DNA from 2 places in the Gottfriedia acidiceleris genome. Region 2 is predicted to be linked to the other one. Evidence: a T-box and tRNA genes for the amino acid it is inferred to sense, from the RefSeq annotation. Region 2 holds a T-box; the other holds one or more tRNA genes.

Region 1 (8,184 bases), 2.3 Mb from region 2:
ATCTACTACTTCACTGTAACTAAATTGAATCATGCGTAACTGGCCTAGAATATCAGCAAATTCAGCATCTTGTAATTGCTGACCAATTGTAATATGCGGAACGAATGCATAATCTTTTATTTCTGGGAAAGCGCCAGTGTGCATTTTTTCATGAAGCTCTTTTAATGCTTCAACAGGTGTAACTTTTAAATAAATGACATTATTAACTGGTGCAAAAGAACTTACTTTATTAATTTCCAATTCAAATGGTTCAATTTGACTCGCAATTTCATTTAATTGTGAAATAATATTTGGAAGTTGATCTTCACTTAATTCGAATCCACTTCTTACTGTTACATGAGGAGAGATTAACGTATAAGCGGGATCAAAACGTTTTCTATACTCATTAGCCTTATCTTGAACTAAATTAGATGGGAAAATAACAACGCCACATTTCATAAAAATTACCTCCTGTTTACAATACTTTATATTTTAATTTGAAAAAATTAACGAAAGAAAAATAACTAATTTTAATTATACCAAATTTTTTGAAAATCGCTAAGTTTCACGAATTATTTTGCTAAACTAATTTTTAATACCTCTTCAAGTTGCTTTTCCCAGTTTGTCCAAGTATGGTCGCCTTCATATTCTGCATAATGTAATTCAACAGGGAAGTTAGCTAAAATATCTTTTAATTGTAGTCCACCTTCGACAAAATTAACCCACTGCTTACTTGGTGTAAAAACATTTTCTTCTTGTTTTCCAACAGTTTGAACAATAGAAAGAATCGAATTTAATTTTGTATTCTCTAAAAATTGTATTACATCATCGTTCACAAATGGAGATTGCATAATGACTTGTCCAAATGTATTAGGATATGTAAATGCAGCTTGTAATGAAACAGTACCACCTAAAGAATCGCCGATTAATGTTCTGCTATGGGCTAATCCAAGTAAAGGTAAATGATCATCTAAATATGGAAGTAATTCTTCAGCTAAAAAACGAATATAATTTTTTTGTCCCACTTGAGAAGGGTGGTATAGCTTAAAGCGCTCCTCTGGTGAAGAATATGGAATTCCTACAATGATTGTAGGTTGAATTGAACCTTCTTTTGTTAATTTTTCAATTACTCGATGAACTTTACCTAAATTAAAATAGTCTTGTCCATCTTGAGCAATTAATAAGTGATGTTTTATTAACGGGGTGTACATGCTTGAATAGTATATTGTAAATGTAATTTCTTTTTTAATGTGTTCACTATATAGTGTATGTTCTTCTCTCGTACAATTTGTTTGAATCATAAAATGTCTCCTCTTCTTTTCCCTAGGATGATATAATTAGATGTTACTTCATACAAAAAATTTAGAAAAGTAAAATGTATTAAACGCTTACAAAAATAAGTCTAAAAGAGGTGAAACATGAGTAAAAAACAACCTAATGCAATGATGTCACTATTAATTTTGTCCATTATTGCGATTTCAACTTCAGCTATATTAGCTAAATGGACGAAAGCTTCTCCATCTGTTTTAAGCATGTATCGCCTCTGGTTTACATGTATATGGATGCTACCATTTGTATTGAAACGAAAAAATGAATTAAAAGCTTTAAAAAAATCGCATTATAAATCATTTGCTTTAGGTGGATTAATGTTAGCTGTCCATTTTATTTTATGGTATGGTTCATTAGTTTTCACTTCAGTGGCGAGCTCAACTATTATATTAGCGCTTCAGCCATTAGTTGCAATGATTCTTGGATTCTTTGTATTTAAAGAGCGAACGTCTATGCAATCTAAAATATGTATGATTATCGCGATTATTGGTGTATGTCTAATAGGATTCGGTGATATCGGCTTAAGTATGTCAGCGTTTAAAGGTGATATTCTTTCATTTTTAAGTGTCATTGCTGCAGTTCTCTATTTAATGGTTGGACAAACAACCGTAAAAAATACATCTCATTGGGTGTATAGTTTTTGGGTATTCGCATTTTCAGCTGCATTTTTAACAATTTATAATATCGTAACGATGGATAATTTCTTTGATTATCAATCAAAAGACTGGATCATCTTTATTGCATCTGCCATTATTCCTTCATTAGCACATATTATAAATAACTATTTATTAAATTACGTAAATGCTACGACAATATCAATGAGTATACTCGGGGAACCAGTTGGTGCATCTATTTTAGCCGTTTTCCTTCTTCACGAAATGTTATCATCATTTCAGTTAATCGGCGGTACTATCGTAATTGTGAGTGTATTCTTGTATTTATACCAACAACAAAAAGAAGTTACATCAATACAAGTCAAAACAGATAATTCTTCATCAGCATAGCTCAACTAATTAATTTAAAAAATTACAAAAGGCTTTCAAATCTTTCATATGGTTTGAAAGTTTTTTGTTTTTTAACTAAAAATAGGTAGAATAGATAATAGCTATTCGAATAATATTCCATAAACTTTAATTCAGCAATTAAAGGAGAAAAGAGCTACATATGAAGAAGAAAAAAGCCAAAAATCCTCTCCATTACATATTTATTTCTTATATCATCATTACATTTTTATTTTCATTCTTATACTATCTCCCATTTACGCGAATTTCGAATATAAGTTATATAGATAGTTTATTTGTTTCAACTAGTGCGATTAGTGTGACTGGGTTAACAACAGTAAACTTAGTTGAGACTTTTAATGTGTGGGGAAAAATACTATTAATGATCCAAATGGAAATTGGTGCAATCGGAATTGTTGTATTTATTAGTTATGGTTTTATGATACTCGGTATTCGGATTACGATTTCAAATTTACTAGTCGTATCGAAGGATCAAAATCAAAGTAGCATAAAATCAATAAAAAGATTAAGTTTATCAGTTTTATATACATCATTATTTTTTCAATTTATCGGTGGACTCTTTTTTTATAGTCAATTTAGAGGGAAATATGACACTACATTAGAAACTTTATTGGTTACTGCTTTCCATTCAATTGCAAGTTTTACAAATACAGGTTTTGATTTATTTGGAAATAGTTTAATTTCATTTCAAAAAAATAATTTAGTTTTAATCGTAACAGCAGCGTTAATTTTTATAGGTGGATTAGGATATCCGACTATTATGGAGTACATCTATAAATACAACAAGAAAAAATCCTTATTTACAAGGATTAATATGCGTCTGCATTTCTCGTTTATGATTCTTGGAACAATTTTATTTTGGCTTTTAGAAAGAGGTCACGCGTTTAAACATTTAAATAGATTTGATCAAGTAACAAATTCATTTTTTTTATCTGTCACGAGTCGAAATGGTGGTTATGCACCTCTTGATATTGCAGAACTAACATTGCCTGCAATCTTAGTACTTTTAGTGCTGATGTATATAGGTGGGGCTTCGTCGAGTGCAGCAGGAGGAATTCGTTTAACAACTGTTTCAGTGTTAGCTGCAAAAATGTTTTCAGTCATTAAATCACAGGACGATACAATTATTTTTAGAACAAGCGTAAAGAAAGAGGTTGTTGACCGTGCATTTGTAATTGCAATGAGCTTTATCATATTAATCACAGTTGCAACGATCATGATTTCGATTTTTGAGCCATTTCAATTAGATTTAATTTTACTAGAGGCCATTTCAGCAATTACAAATACTGGATTATCTTTAGGGATTACAACAAATATTCATAGTGTGTCAAAAATAATATTAATTTTACTAATGTTTATCGGAAGAATTGGGATTTTCACACTGATTTATTTCGTATTTAGGATCGATAATGAAAAATTAAAATATGTTGAAAAAGATTTAGCAGTTGGGTAAGGAGGAGTTTTTATATGCCAAAGCAATATTTGGTAATAGGTGCTGGACGTTTTGGAAGAGGAATTGTAAAAGAATTTGATCGGTTAGGTCATGAAGTTGTTGTTTGCGATAAAGATAAAAAGACATTGGAGCAATTAGAGGAGTACACAGAATATGCTGTAATTGGCGATTTGCGTGAAGAATCTATTCTAGAGGATTTAAGTGTTAGTCAATTTGATGCAGTATTTGTAGCGATTGGAACGGATTCTTTAGCCTCTATTTTAATTACGAGAAGATTGAAAGAGAGAAAAGTTAAAAGAATTATTTGTAAGGCGAATAATCGTGAAGTTGGTGGGATTTTAGAAAGCATTGGAGCGGATTTAGTTATTTATCCTGAAGAGGAAGCTGGACATAAAGCGGCAAGAATGGAAGCGATGAGTGGCATTATCGAATACATTGAAATAACAAAGAACGTTGCAGGTGTTGAAACGGTCATTCCTGAAAAATTGGTTGGTAAAACACTAAGAGATATGAGTTTTTCAATGAAATATGGCATAACTGTTGTCCTAATCATACGTGATGGTGAGCCGATGGTATCTCAAATTGGAGATGTAGTTTTTAAAAGTGGGGATTTAATTTTTATTGTAGGAGAAAAATCAAAAATAGAATTGTTTAAGAAAAAAGTTGGATAAATATAATTAGGGCTCAATTACAATTACTGATTTGGAACGTTTAAACGTCATAGTTGAATATACTACCCTAAATGACTAATCAAGGATTGGTGTTTTATAATGAGCCAAGTAATGGAGGTTATTGGGGCATGGGTGAATGCGATTGGAACAATCAGTTCAGCAATTAGTAGTACACCCATGAGAGGATTAAAAGGAGAAAACCGAAAAAGATGGGAGGATTTAAGTTTTCAACTAGATTTTGGTGGAAATACCTTTCAAGCGATCGGTAATATAATAGAAGCTTTTTTAGGCGAACCTAGTGTATTAGAAGATGCAGGTGAAATTATCCAAGCCTCAGGTAATGTCACTGTATTATTTAGTTTATTAGCTGCAGAGGCAGAGGAAGAAAAAGAAGAAGTAGCAAAAGATGCAGATCGAGCGATAAAGTTAAATATCACTGGGAATGCCCAACAAGCTTTTGGAGGATTAATCGCAGCCCTTGAAGAAGTTAGTTCAGATGATTTTGATGTATCAGGTTTTATGGGGAACTTTTTACAAGCGATTGGAAATACATTACAAGTATTAGCTGGTTTTGTAGAGCTAGAAATAGAGGATTTAAAAGACTATTTAGAAGAAACTGGGCAAGTGGAAGTACCTAGCGATTTATCAGATGGAGTCATATTTGATGTACTTCAAGAATATCATGGCAGTGCGCCAGTGTCTGAGTCTAGTGAACTATCAGATGGAATTATTTTTGATGAAGTACAAGAATATACTGGAAGATTGCCAGAAGAAGATACCGTTGAACTTAAAAATAAAATTGAAGTTCATAATGGAAAAATATCAGAACTATCAAGCGAATCTTCTAATGAAGAAATATTGAATGAAATAGAATATCTATTTGGTAGAATACCAGATTACGAACCAATTGAAACACATGATGAACTGATTTCACGTCAACAAGATGAATCAATTTCTAGCGAGCAAGGCGGGCCGAGTGATCTGTCAGATGGGGTTATTTTTGATGTACTCCAACAATATGCAGAAGAAACTGAAACAAATCCATTAGTGAAGGAATACGAAGAATTAGCATTACTCTTAAAATATAGTGGAAGTTGGATTCAAGCTGGTGGATCAATAATATCTGTTTACTCTGAACAAAAAGAGTTATTTAAGACAAATGCTGAACAAAAAGAGCAAGAAAAACAAGAACTAGAAGAGAACAAAAACCATAGAAGAAGAAATAAAAAGAAAAAATCGGTGGAAAATAAGGTTGAATCAAATCATGTGAAAAGCAAAACTTTGGATTATACAGAGATAAAGAAAAAGAGCTAACAAAAATAGCTATAGTATGGATGTTAGTTCTAGATACATAGATCATAGAATAAGCCATTCATTAAAGTTACATAAAATGAACATGTAGAAATAGAAAGAATACAAGATTTTTGCAGTGCTTGAATATTTACAAATGCAACAAAATATTAAATAAATACGATTTTGGAATTTTTGATTACATAATAGGCAAATAGGAAAATATTAATAATAAAGAGAGTGTACCTTCACCATTTTTGGTTAAGGAATATTATTATTTAACTATTGGAGAGATCGCCTATGAAAAGTAAACTGTTTAAAATCGTTAAAAACTATAAAGTTCAGACATTTGTATTTGGTGTAGGTGTTTTACTATTGTTCTTAACAATTGTGGTTGGTAGTATTCTATTAAGCAATATACCCAGAGACAAAGACATGAGATGGAAAGATTTAATGCATACAATAAACGAAATAGAAGCAAAGTCGAATCGATGAGCATTTTTCAAGATTGAAGACTCCATTCTAGTGGGCTTTTATTCAAAATTTTTTGTTAAATATGGTTGAAGAGTATTATACAAAACAGTATAATAGAATTAATAAGAGAGAAGGATTTCTCCCTATTATATTACGATTCCATAGCTCAGCTGGGAGAGCACTACCTTGACAGGGTAGGGGTCGCTGGTTCAAGTCCAGTTGGGATCATACGATTAAGAAGCTCAAACCTAAGTATATCAAGGGTTTGGGCTTTTTTTTGTTTTTCGGTTATATTCATTTTTTGAAATGAATTGTATTTATTGTATAAATACTGCACAGAAAATTATATGCATACTAATTTAAGAATTTTTAATCTATTCAATTAGCTGTATTTTTCAGCTTTTCTTAATTTGATTGGGAGTAGATGCCAATTGTTGTTTCACCTCTTGAATAGCTCTCGCTAACAATTTTCAGGTTGATATGATCACTAGATTTGGCGGAAACGTATGATCGATGGGGGTAGGTTTTAATTGATTCTTCATCATTTATCGTACCATAAATTCCTGGGGACATTCCCGTCAGACCTAGTCCAATCGCTGAAACCTCTAAATCACTAGCCGATGTCTAAATTCCCTTGATAGAAGTAAATAAAAAAATACTTTGTAAAAATTCCTGCAAAGGGGATTATTTCTAAAATTATATACTCAGAATCTATTGACTAAGTTCATATTTAAATAATCCATTTTATTAAAACAATGCGAATATGTTATAGGTCTTAATGACTGTTTACCCCAATCTCTAGCAACCTAATTTACTTATTTTAATAAAAACTTAAAGATTAATTCGTATAAACCTATCTTATTCTTCAAATTTCGCTATTTGTTAAAGGGGAAATTGTCTATTCCTGTAACGAAGTAATAAATAATTCCCCCAATTTACAGTGAATGTATGTACAAATACAATATGAATAAAGTTCCCGTTGTAAATCGATAGAATATTAGATTTGTATTGTTGAAAATTTTTGACGGATTTAATATCTATTAAGTTCCTTTATGGAAATGGGGATATGAAATTTGAAAGGGGAGATTTTTTAACAAAATATAAGGAAGTAGAAATGATGTTTTACATATTATTGTTTATTTAAAGAAGGTCTTAGATTTTTATTTTAGATCGTTATTTTTGCCTTACAAAATTAAAGTGAAGAAATCTTGTTCAAGATCTAAAAAAGATCGTAGTCTCAATTGACTAGTTAAATGGGTTTGTCTCTCTCGCTGTAATCTTCAACTAAATTTAGAAGTATTCCATCAATTTAATCCTCTAATTTTCTTGTTAAGACTACTCACTTATAATTTAATAGTTCGAAAGGGTGGAGAGTTTGAAAAAAAGAAAAGTATTTCCTTACAAGGTAATTTCTTCAGTTGGTCTTTCAGTTTTACTATTTTCAACAACTGTATTTGCTGAAGAGGTTAGTAATAATTCATCAAATGAAAAAACAACTCGTAATATAAGCGATTACATAAAAAAAGGATTATTATCTGAACAAAATCAAAATCGATCAGGTAACAAGAATCATATTGGAGATAAAGACTTATATGATTTAGACAAACAACAAATTAAAAAATTTAAACCAGACGAGAAAGTAAGAATAATAGTTGAGGTTGATAGTCCAGTTGATGCATCAGCCATGTCTGAAAAAATGAAAGAGAAAGAGTTTAAGATAAAACAAGATAAAGTCATTAATAATCTTAATAAAACGAAAAGGAATATTCGTGTAAAACATCGTTTCTTTACTGGATTTAACGGTTTTAGTACTGAAACAGAATACAAGAATGTGAATGAAATCAAATCAATTCAAGGTGTAAAAAATATTCATATAGCTAAAGTGTTCCAACCATCTATGGCTGCAAGTAAAGAATTAGTACAGGCTCAAAAAGTTTGGGAATCGTATGGATACCAAGGAGAAGGA
Region 2 (8,184 bases):
ATATGTTTCTCTTTCACTATGATTTACAAGAAGTACTGAAAATTCTTCTCCACCAAAGCGAGCAACTAAACCACTTTGCTTCACTACCATTTTAATCCGTCTAGCAACTTCAAATAATACTTCATTACCTGCTTGATGACCGTATTGGTCATTCACTCTTTTAAAATAATCTAAATCAATTAGAAGTAATGAAATTGTCTTTATCTTGAATGTTTTCAATTGTTCAAATTCATCTTTAATTTTGGATTCGAGATATTCAAAATTATATAAGCCGGTTAAAGAATCCGTTTCACTTCTGATTTTTGTTTGTAAGTAAAACCTTGCATTTTCTACTGCAATTGCTAGATATAATGCAAGGATTTCAATCAGAACTATTTGGTATTTTTTAAAAGCATTTTTTTGTTCTGATGCAATTGTGAGTACACCAACTACTTCGTGATTTTTTATAATTGGGATTGATAATAAGCTTTCTGCTACTGAAAAATTTAAATGATCATTTGTGTACCATTGTGAACGTCTGTTAAAATTATATCTTCTTTTTTCAAAAAATACTTTTTTAGAAATTGAGCCTTCAAGCGTATCAAGGTGAGGACAACTAAATATCTGTTCATCACATTTATTTTGAAAATATCTTTTTAATTTAAGCGATTTATCTTCAACTATAAATAAATTTCCATATGAAACTGGAATCAAAGTAGATAATTGTTCAAAAAACTCATCGATTACTTTCTCTTCTTCCATTCTTTGAGACAGTTTTTGACTTATTTCCATCGTTTTTTTCAAATATTTGTTCATATTTAAAGCAGAGGATAAAGAGTTTAAAATAATCATTAAAATAATATAGTATATAGTTATGTAAATAATCGTAATATATCCATTTGTCTCTAACATTAAATAAAGACTTATTCCGATTGGATACATTAATAAATAAATAAACAAATCCCACTTAAATTCCCTATTAATCAATTTTATTTCTTTTTTATACAAGTAAATCGTAATAAAATAAATAACGATTTGATTAATCCAAAAAGATGCAAGTGTGTAAATGAGAATCGGAAGTAAGCTGTTCAATATTGCTTTAGTCCCAATAGGTTCAATCTTTCCCCCGACTAAATAATACAGTAGCGCACTACCAATCGAACATAATGCAAACATTAGCGAATTAAGCGGCATTCGGTAGAGAGTTTTTTTTGTAATACTCAACCTTATAAACAGAATTGAATAGGCTAATTGACTTATTAAAAGTTCTGCAACTAAACCATACGATAAAAAAACCAATATCGAGATTCCGAAAATAAAAGAAAATGTAGCATCATTAATTTTAATAGGCATATTCGCTACAATTAGAAATAACGCGATTATAATCAAAAAATTTGAACGATCTATATGTCTAAGAGGGCTAACCATATTAGCATAATAAAAAATGATAGGCATTAAAACAATCCATGCGATCCAAATCAACCTATTACTATTTTTACTAATCAAAATTATGGGCCCTCCTTTACATTTCTAAGCAAATTTTTTTAGCAAATATCTTCTCACTACTGAGATAAAATATAAAGACCCGGTTATCAACAATATCTCGTTTTCCTGTATATCCTTTATATTCTTATCTATTGCAATAGAAAAATCACTTTCATATTTTATATTAAGTGTATTAGCATTCGAAATTAATTCGTCTTTAGTCATCGCTCTAGGAAAATCAAAAGTTGTCATTACAATATTATTTGTTATTTCTCGTAATTCTTTTAACATCTCTCGGGCATTTTTATCTTTCAAGGCAGAAAACAAAATCTTAATTTCCTTATCAAGAAAACGGTTATTCATCGTCTCCACTAAACTTTTAATCCCTTCAACATTATGTGCGCCATCAATATAAATGACAGGATTAGAAGCTATTCGTTCTAATCTACCTGCTTTTTGAGCAATTTTTAATCCTCTTTTGATATGATCTTCATTAAACTTCATTCCATATTTATTTTGTAATAATTGAACAACACAGATTGCGCAAGAAGCATTCCTAATTTGATGGTGCCCAAGCATGGATAGCTCAATATTTTCAATTAACCTGTCATTGCCTTTGTAATTAAACTTTTCAAAAAGTGAATCTTTCAAAAGAGAAGCAAAAAAATGCTTTCCATATTCAAAATAATCAGCTTCATTTTTGATTGCGGCATTTTGAATAATGGATAAAGCTTTTTCTTTCAATTCTGCTGTAACAATTGGAATTCCCTTTTTAATAATTCCTGCCTTATGGTTAGTGATTTCTTCTATTGTTTCACCAAGAATTTGTTGATGATCATGGCCAATACTCGTAATAATACTAATTAAAGGTGTCATTACATTTGTGCAATCCTCTAACCCACCTAAACCAGCTTCTACTAAAAATATGTCATGTTCTTTTATTTTACCGAAAAAGTAAAAAGCCATTGATGTAATGATTTCAAATTCAGTTGGAGCACCACATGGTAACTGTTCAACTTCTTCGACAACTGGAATCATACAGTTTACTAGTTGAATAAATTCTTGTTCACTAATCATTTCACCGCAGAACATGATTTGTTCACGATAATCTAATATATATGGTGATGTAAAAGTTCCTACAGTATACCCTGCATCTAATAAAATACTTTGAAGGAAAGTAATTGTAGAGCCTTTTCCATTCGTTCCTGCGACATGAATTGCATTGACACTTAGCTGAGGATTTCCTAGTCTAACTAGCATTTCTTCCATTCTTTGTAGTCCAGGTACAATGCCAAATTTTGTTCTGTTATACATCCATTTCAGTGCTTCCTCATATGTATTAACCATCTTAACCCTACCTTTATAGTAAAAAACGACGAATCATTAACTCAATTCGTCGTTTTTATTTTACAAACTTTTATTGCAGTCAATTAGATTTGCTGCTTAAACTAACTTATTTACTTAGTTCTGCAATTCGAGCTCTTACAGATTCTTGTTTTTCAAGATAATCTTTTTCTTTACGACGCTCTTCTTCAATAACTGCTGCAGGAGCTTTCGCTACAAATCCTTGGTTACTTAATTTCTTTTGAACTCGTTCAACTTCACTAGTCCATTTTTCTAATTCTTTCTCTAAACGTTTTTTCTCTTCTTCAAGATTAATTAAACCTTCTAGAGGAAGATAAAGCTCAGCCCCACTAATTACTGCTGACATCGATTTTTCCGGTGCAGTTAAGTTAGTAGAAATTGTCAATTCTTCTGGATTACAGAAGCGCTCAATATATGAACGATTTTCTTCTAATGCAGCTGCAATCGTTTCATCCTTTGCAGAGATCATTAGTTGAACTTTTTTGCTCATAGGTGTATTTACTTCTGCACGAATATTACGAACTGAACGAATTAACTCAACTAATATTTTCATCGTTTCAGAAGCTTCTTTATTTGTTAATTCCTCTCTAACTGTCGGCCAAGCAGAAACTGTAATAGACTGCCCTTGGTGTGGTAGAGATTGCCAAATTTCTTCAGTAACGAAAGGCATAAATGGATGTAAAAGCTTCATTGTACTTTCTAATACGTGTGCAAGAACAGAACGAGTCATATTTTTTGCATCTTCATTGTCACCGTATAAAGGAATCTTTGCCATTTCAATATACCAGTCACAAACATCGTCCCAAATGAAGTTATAAAGTACACGGCCAACTTCACCAAATTCATAACGATCAATTAAAGCTGTTACACTTTCAATTGTTTCATTTAAGCGAGTTAAAATCCATTCATCAGCAACAGATTTTTCTTTCGTTAAATCGATATTTTCATATGTGAAGCCTTCCATATTCATTAACGCAAAACGAGAAGCATTCCAAATTTTGTTTACAAAGTTCCAAGTAGCTTCAACTTTCTCAATACTGAAACGTAAATCTTGGCCTGGTGAACTTCCTGTTGTTAAGAAGTAACGTAATGAATCTGCTCCATATTTCTCAATAACATCCATTGGGTCAACACCATTACCAAGTGATTTACTCATTTTACGTCCTTGCTCGTCACGTACTAAGCCATGAATTAAAACATCGTTAAATGGACGTTTACCAGTAAATTCAATTCCTTGGAAAATCATTCGTGATACCCAGAAGAAAATAATATCATAACCAGTTACTAATACATTTGTTGGGAAGTAAGCTTGGAAATCCTTACTTTCTTCATTTGGCCAACCTAAAGTTGAGAATGGCCATAATGCTGAACTGAACCATGTATCTAATACATCGTTATCTTGATTCCAATTTTCAATATCAGCTGGTGGCTCTTGATTTACATAAATCTCACCAGTTTCTTTATGGTACCAAGCCGGAATTCGATGTCCCCACCATAATTGGCGTGAAATACACCAGTCACGAATATTTTCCATCCAACGTAGATATGTTTTTTCAAAACGATCCGGTACAAATTTTACGCTATCATCAGAATTTTGTAATGCTACAGCAGCATCAGCTAGTGGTTGCATTTTAACAAACCATTGAGTTGATAAATATGGCTCAACAACCGCTCCGCTACGTTCACTATGGCCTACAGAATGCATATGTTCTTCGATTTCAACTAAAACACCCATCTCTTGTAAATCTTTAACGATTTGTTTACGGCATTCAAAGCGATCCATACCATTGTATTTTCCTGCTTTTTCATTCATCGTACCATCTTCATTCATTACAAGAATGCGAGGTAAGTCATGACGGTTTCCAACTTCAAAATCATTAGGGTCATGGGCAGGAGTAATTTTTACAACTCCAGTACCAAATTCCATATCAACATAATCGTCTGCAATAATTGGAATTTCACGATTAACGATAGGAAGTGTAACTGTTTTACCAACCATTGATTTATATCTTTCGTCTTCTGGGTGAACCGCAATTGCAGTATCACCAAGCATTGTTTCAGGACGAGTAGTTGCAATTTGAATTTTTCCTGTTCCGTCTGTTAATGGATATTGCATATGGTAGAAGGCACCTTGAACATCCTTATAAATAACTTCGATATCTGATAAAGCTGTTTTCGTTGCCGGATCCCAGTTGATGATATATTCACCACGATAGATTAACCCTTTTTTGTAGAGCTTTACGAATACTTCTTTTACTGCATCAGATAGACCCTCATCTAAAGTGAATCGTTCACGAGTGTAATCTAAACCTAAACCGATTTTTTCCCATTGGGAACGGATGTGAGAAGCATATTCTTCTTTCCACTCCCAAGCTTTTTCTAGGAATTTTTCTCGTCCTAAATCATATCTTGATAAGCCTTCTTCTCTTAATTTCGCTTCAACTTTTGCTTGTGTAGCAATACCAGCATGGTCCATACCAGGTAAATAAAGTACATCATAACCTTGCATTCGTTTAGTACGAGTTAAGATATCTTGTAATGTTGTATCCCAAGCATGACCTAAGTGTAATTTTCCAGTTACGTTTGGTGGAGGAATTACAATTGTATATTTCGGCTTTTCTGATTCCACTTGTGCTTCAAAGAATTTCCCATCTAACCAAAATTGGTAACGATCTTTTTCAACTAAATTCGGATCATATTTTGTTGGTAATGATTTTTTTGTAGTTTCCATTCGGATTCATCTCCTCAAATAATTATTGAAAAATAAAAAAACTCCACTCATCCTTGAAAAGGACGAATGGAGTTGAATTCGCGGTACCACCTTTTTTTGTCAGAAAAAACTTGTGTTTTATCCTGACACACTTAAAAAAGATAACGGATCATCCGGTAACTTCTAATCACCAAAAGCTTTGCTTTCAAAGTCACTGCTCAAGGGCGACATTCCAACTCTATTTTCTAGAAACCTCCCACCAAATGGTTTCCTCTCTGAAGAACTAGTTCGTTGTACTCTTCCCTATCATTGCATTTCATTATGAATATATGTAATAGTCTACAAAATTTACTTAAGCTTAGTCAACATTATTTCTAATTTCTTTCTAGATTATTCAATATGTGTCAATATAGTACCACATTTTTTAATACATAAAAAAAATACGACAAATAATTGTAATGATTATTTAACATTCTGGTATACTAGTACTTATTTAATTATGCGATAATTATATAATATGTAGATATAATTTTTTAGGGGGATATTCATGGGTTTATTTAAAAATACATTAGCTCGTGTTCTCGGAATCGGTGGAACGAGAATCGATACAAAGCTTGAAAAAAAAGAATATCAAGCTGGAGAACGAGTAAAAGGTGAATTATATATAAAAGGTGGTCGAGTTAAACAAGAACTAGATTCCGTCTTTTTACATGTAATGACTGAATATCAAGTTGAATCAAATGATAAGATTATTAATAAGAATGGTACTTTACAAAAATTTATCGTATCAGTTGATCGTATTATAAATGCAAATGAAGAAGTTATTATTCCTTTCTTTTTCACTTTATCTGAAAATACACCAGTATCACTTCACAAATCCCATATTTGGATTAAAACTCATTTAGAAATAGAAAAAGCTGTTGACCAATATGATGCTGATGGAGTTCAGGTAGTTCCTTCAGTCGGCTTAAAAACGGTAATTCAGGCACTTCAAGAAGAAGGATTTGTCTTAAGAGATAGTGAAAATAAAAAGAAATATGGGAAAATTATTCAAGAATTTGAATTTTACCCAATGAATGGCGAATTCCGTGGAAAATTAGAGGAGGTTGAAGTTAACTATTTAAGCTTTGACAAAACAGTCGACTTAATCCTTCAACTAAATCAAAAACAAAAAGAAACAAATAGTAAGTTTTCTAAGTTATTTGGAACTGATGAAAATAATGTTCGAATCTCTTTTTCAAAGGATCATATTACGGACAAGGATTTTGTACGTAAAAGTGTAGTAAATGCTATTAAACGTCATGTAAAATAATAAACATAAAAAACATCTATCCATGTTGCTATCATTAATGCGGTGATACATTTTTTGGATAGATGTTTTTATTTTCTCTCTTAATGATGCAGTCAGAAACGCGTTAACTATCTATCGATTTCTCTGCTTCAATATCCTCTTGTATTTTAGAAACAAAATATTCAATATTAATCATATGCCAGTATGCATTTAATAAATCTCTTACATTGTCTTTTTCATTATTAACCCCGGATCGCTTTAAATATTTAGAAATTTTGGAAGAAAACTGTGTTGGATATGCCATATAGCTTAAAAATAACATTCTTTCCTCTTCTCTTAATGAAAAATTCTTTTCATACATTTTAAGCCAATTATTACGATCGGGTTGCTGAATAGGATATGTTTTAAAAGAATTCTTATAATAGTTCGTTAAATCTTGAATTGGTGTAGTTTCTTGTGCATTTTCTAGATTGATAAAGACACCTTCACCTCTTTTATTTACAAGAAAGTGAGAAATTGATAAATTTCCATGGTTCATGACAACTCTAGTATTTTCAGTTTCTTTCATTTTTTTAAACCATTCATCTAACTGTCCCTTAGCAAATTGATGTGCACTTAATATTTTATGGAAATACGTACAATAGCTTAATTCATAAGGTGACATATACCAATTTCCTTCTGCAACTTCAATGAAATTTTCCAATACTTCTTTATCTTTACTCCACCTTTTTGTTAACGTATCATAATGGGTTTGTAATTGATCTTTATCTACCTTTTTCTCTTTTTGTGTACTGTTGTGCATCTTACCTAGTGAAGTAAACATTCGTTGAAAATGTAAATTCTCATCTGCCTTTTCATCAACACTTTCAATCCACGGCATTAAATAGTAATGCTTCGTATTAAATTCAACAATATAATCTCCACTCTGGGTATGATATATTGGTACAACATTTCGAAAGCCTTTATCTTGTAAAGAACGCACATTTTCAATCAAATTATTTCTATATACACGATTCACATTCGCCTCTTTTAGTGCGAATACACCTTGATTTGTATAAATCTTAACTACCTTACCAACAGTTTCAAAATAATTTGGTACAATATGATACTGTGCTAAAATGACGCTTATTTCATCTTTAGGTTTTCTATACAAGATGCGTCACTCTCACTTTCTAAATGCGTAAAAGCCTTGTATTAGTAGACAAGTGTCTTAAATAATACAAAGCTCTCACCATATTGTTATTGTTTTATAGCAGTTACAGGAATATAAATGATCTGGCCTTCCGATAAAAATTCATCAGTCAAGTTATTAACTCGATTCAACTGCTGAGTTTGTAAGTTATATTTCTTAGCT

Evidence for each region. A T-box is a leader RNA that pairs with one kind of tRNA and senses whether it is charged. The one in region 2 lies ahead of MY490_RS05285 (valine--tRNA ligase), so its partner is inferred to be a tRNA-Val.
Region 1: it encodes a tRNA-Val, which carries the amino acid that the T-box ahead of MY490_RS05285 (valine--tRNA ligase) is inferred to sense. The anticodon was not compared.

The regions. Positions count from the first base shown of each region.
Region 1 covers NZ_CP096034.1:3,519,898-3,528,081, reverse strand. The annotation lists gene MY490_RS16680 (YjcG family protein) at 1-438, opposite strand, end outside; gene MY490_RS16675 (alpha/beta hydrolase) at 552-1,280, opposite strand; gene MY490_RS16670 (DMT family transporter) at 1,398-2,312, shown strand; gene MY490_RS16665 (TrkH family potassium uptake protein) at 2,473-3,783, shown strand; gene MY490_RS16660 (potassium channel family protein) at 3,798-4,454, shown strand; gene MY490_RS16655 (DUF6944 family repetitive protein) at 4,554-5,768, shown strand; gene MY490_RS16650 (hypothetical protein) at 6,045-6,239, shown strand; tRNA gene MY490_RS16645 (tRNA-Val) at 6,374-6,446, shown strand; gene MY490_RS16640 (S8 family serine peptidase) at 7,594-8,184, shown strand, end outside.
Region 2 covers NZ_CP096034.1:1,120,535-1,128,718, reverse strand. The annotation lists gene MY490_RS05295 (sensor domain-containing diguanylate cyclase) at 1-1,485, opposite strand, end outside; gene MY490_RS05290 (bifunctional folylpolyglutamate synthase/dihydrofolate synthase) at 1,510-2,811, opposite strand; gene MY490_RS05285 (valine--tRNA ligase) at 2,918-5,560, opposite strand; T-box leader at 5,616-5,858, opposite strand; gene MY490_RS05280 (sporulation protein) at 6,087-6,851, shown strand; gene ysxE (spore coat protein YsxE) at 6,955-7,983, opposite strand; gene MY490_RS05270 (LysM peptidoglycan-binding domain-containing protein) at 8,070-8,184, opposite strand, start outside.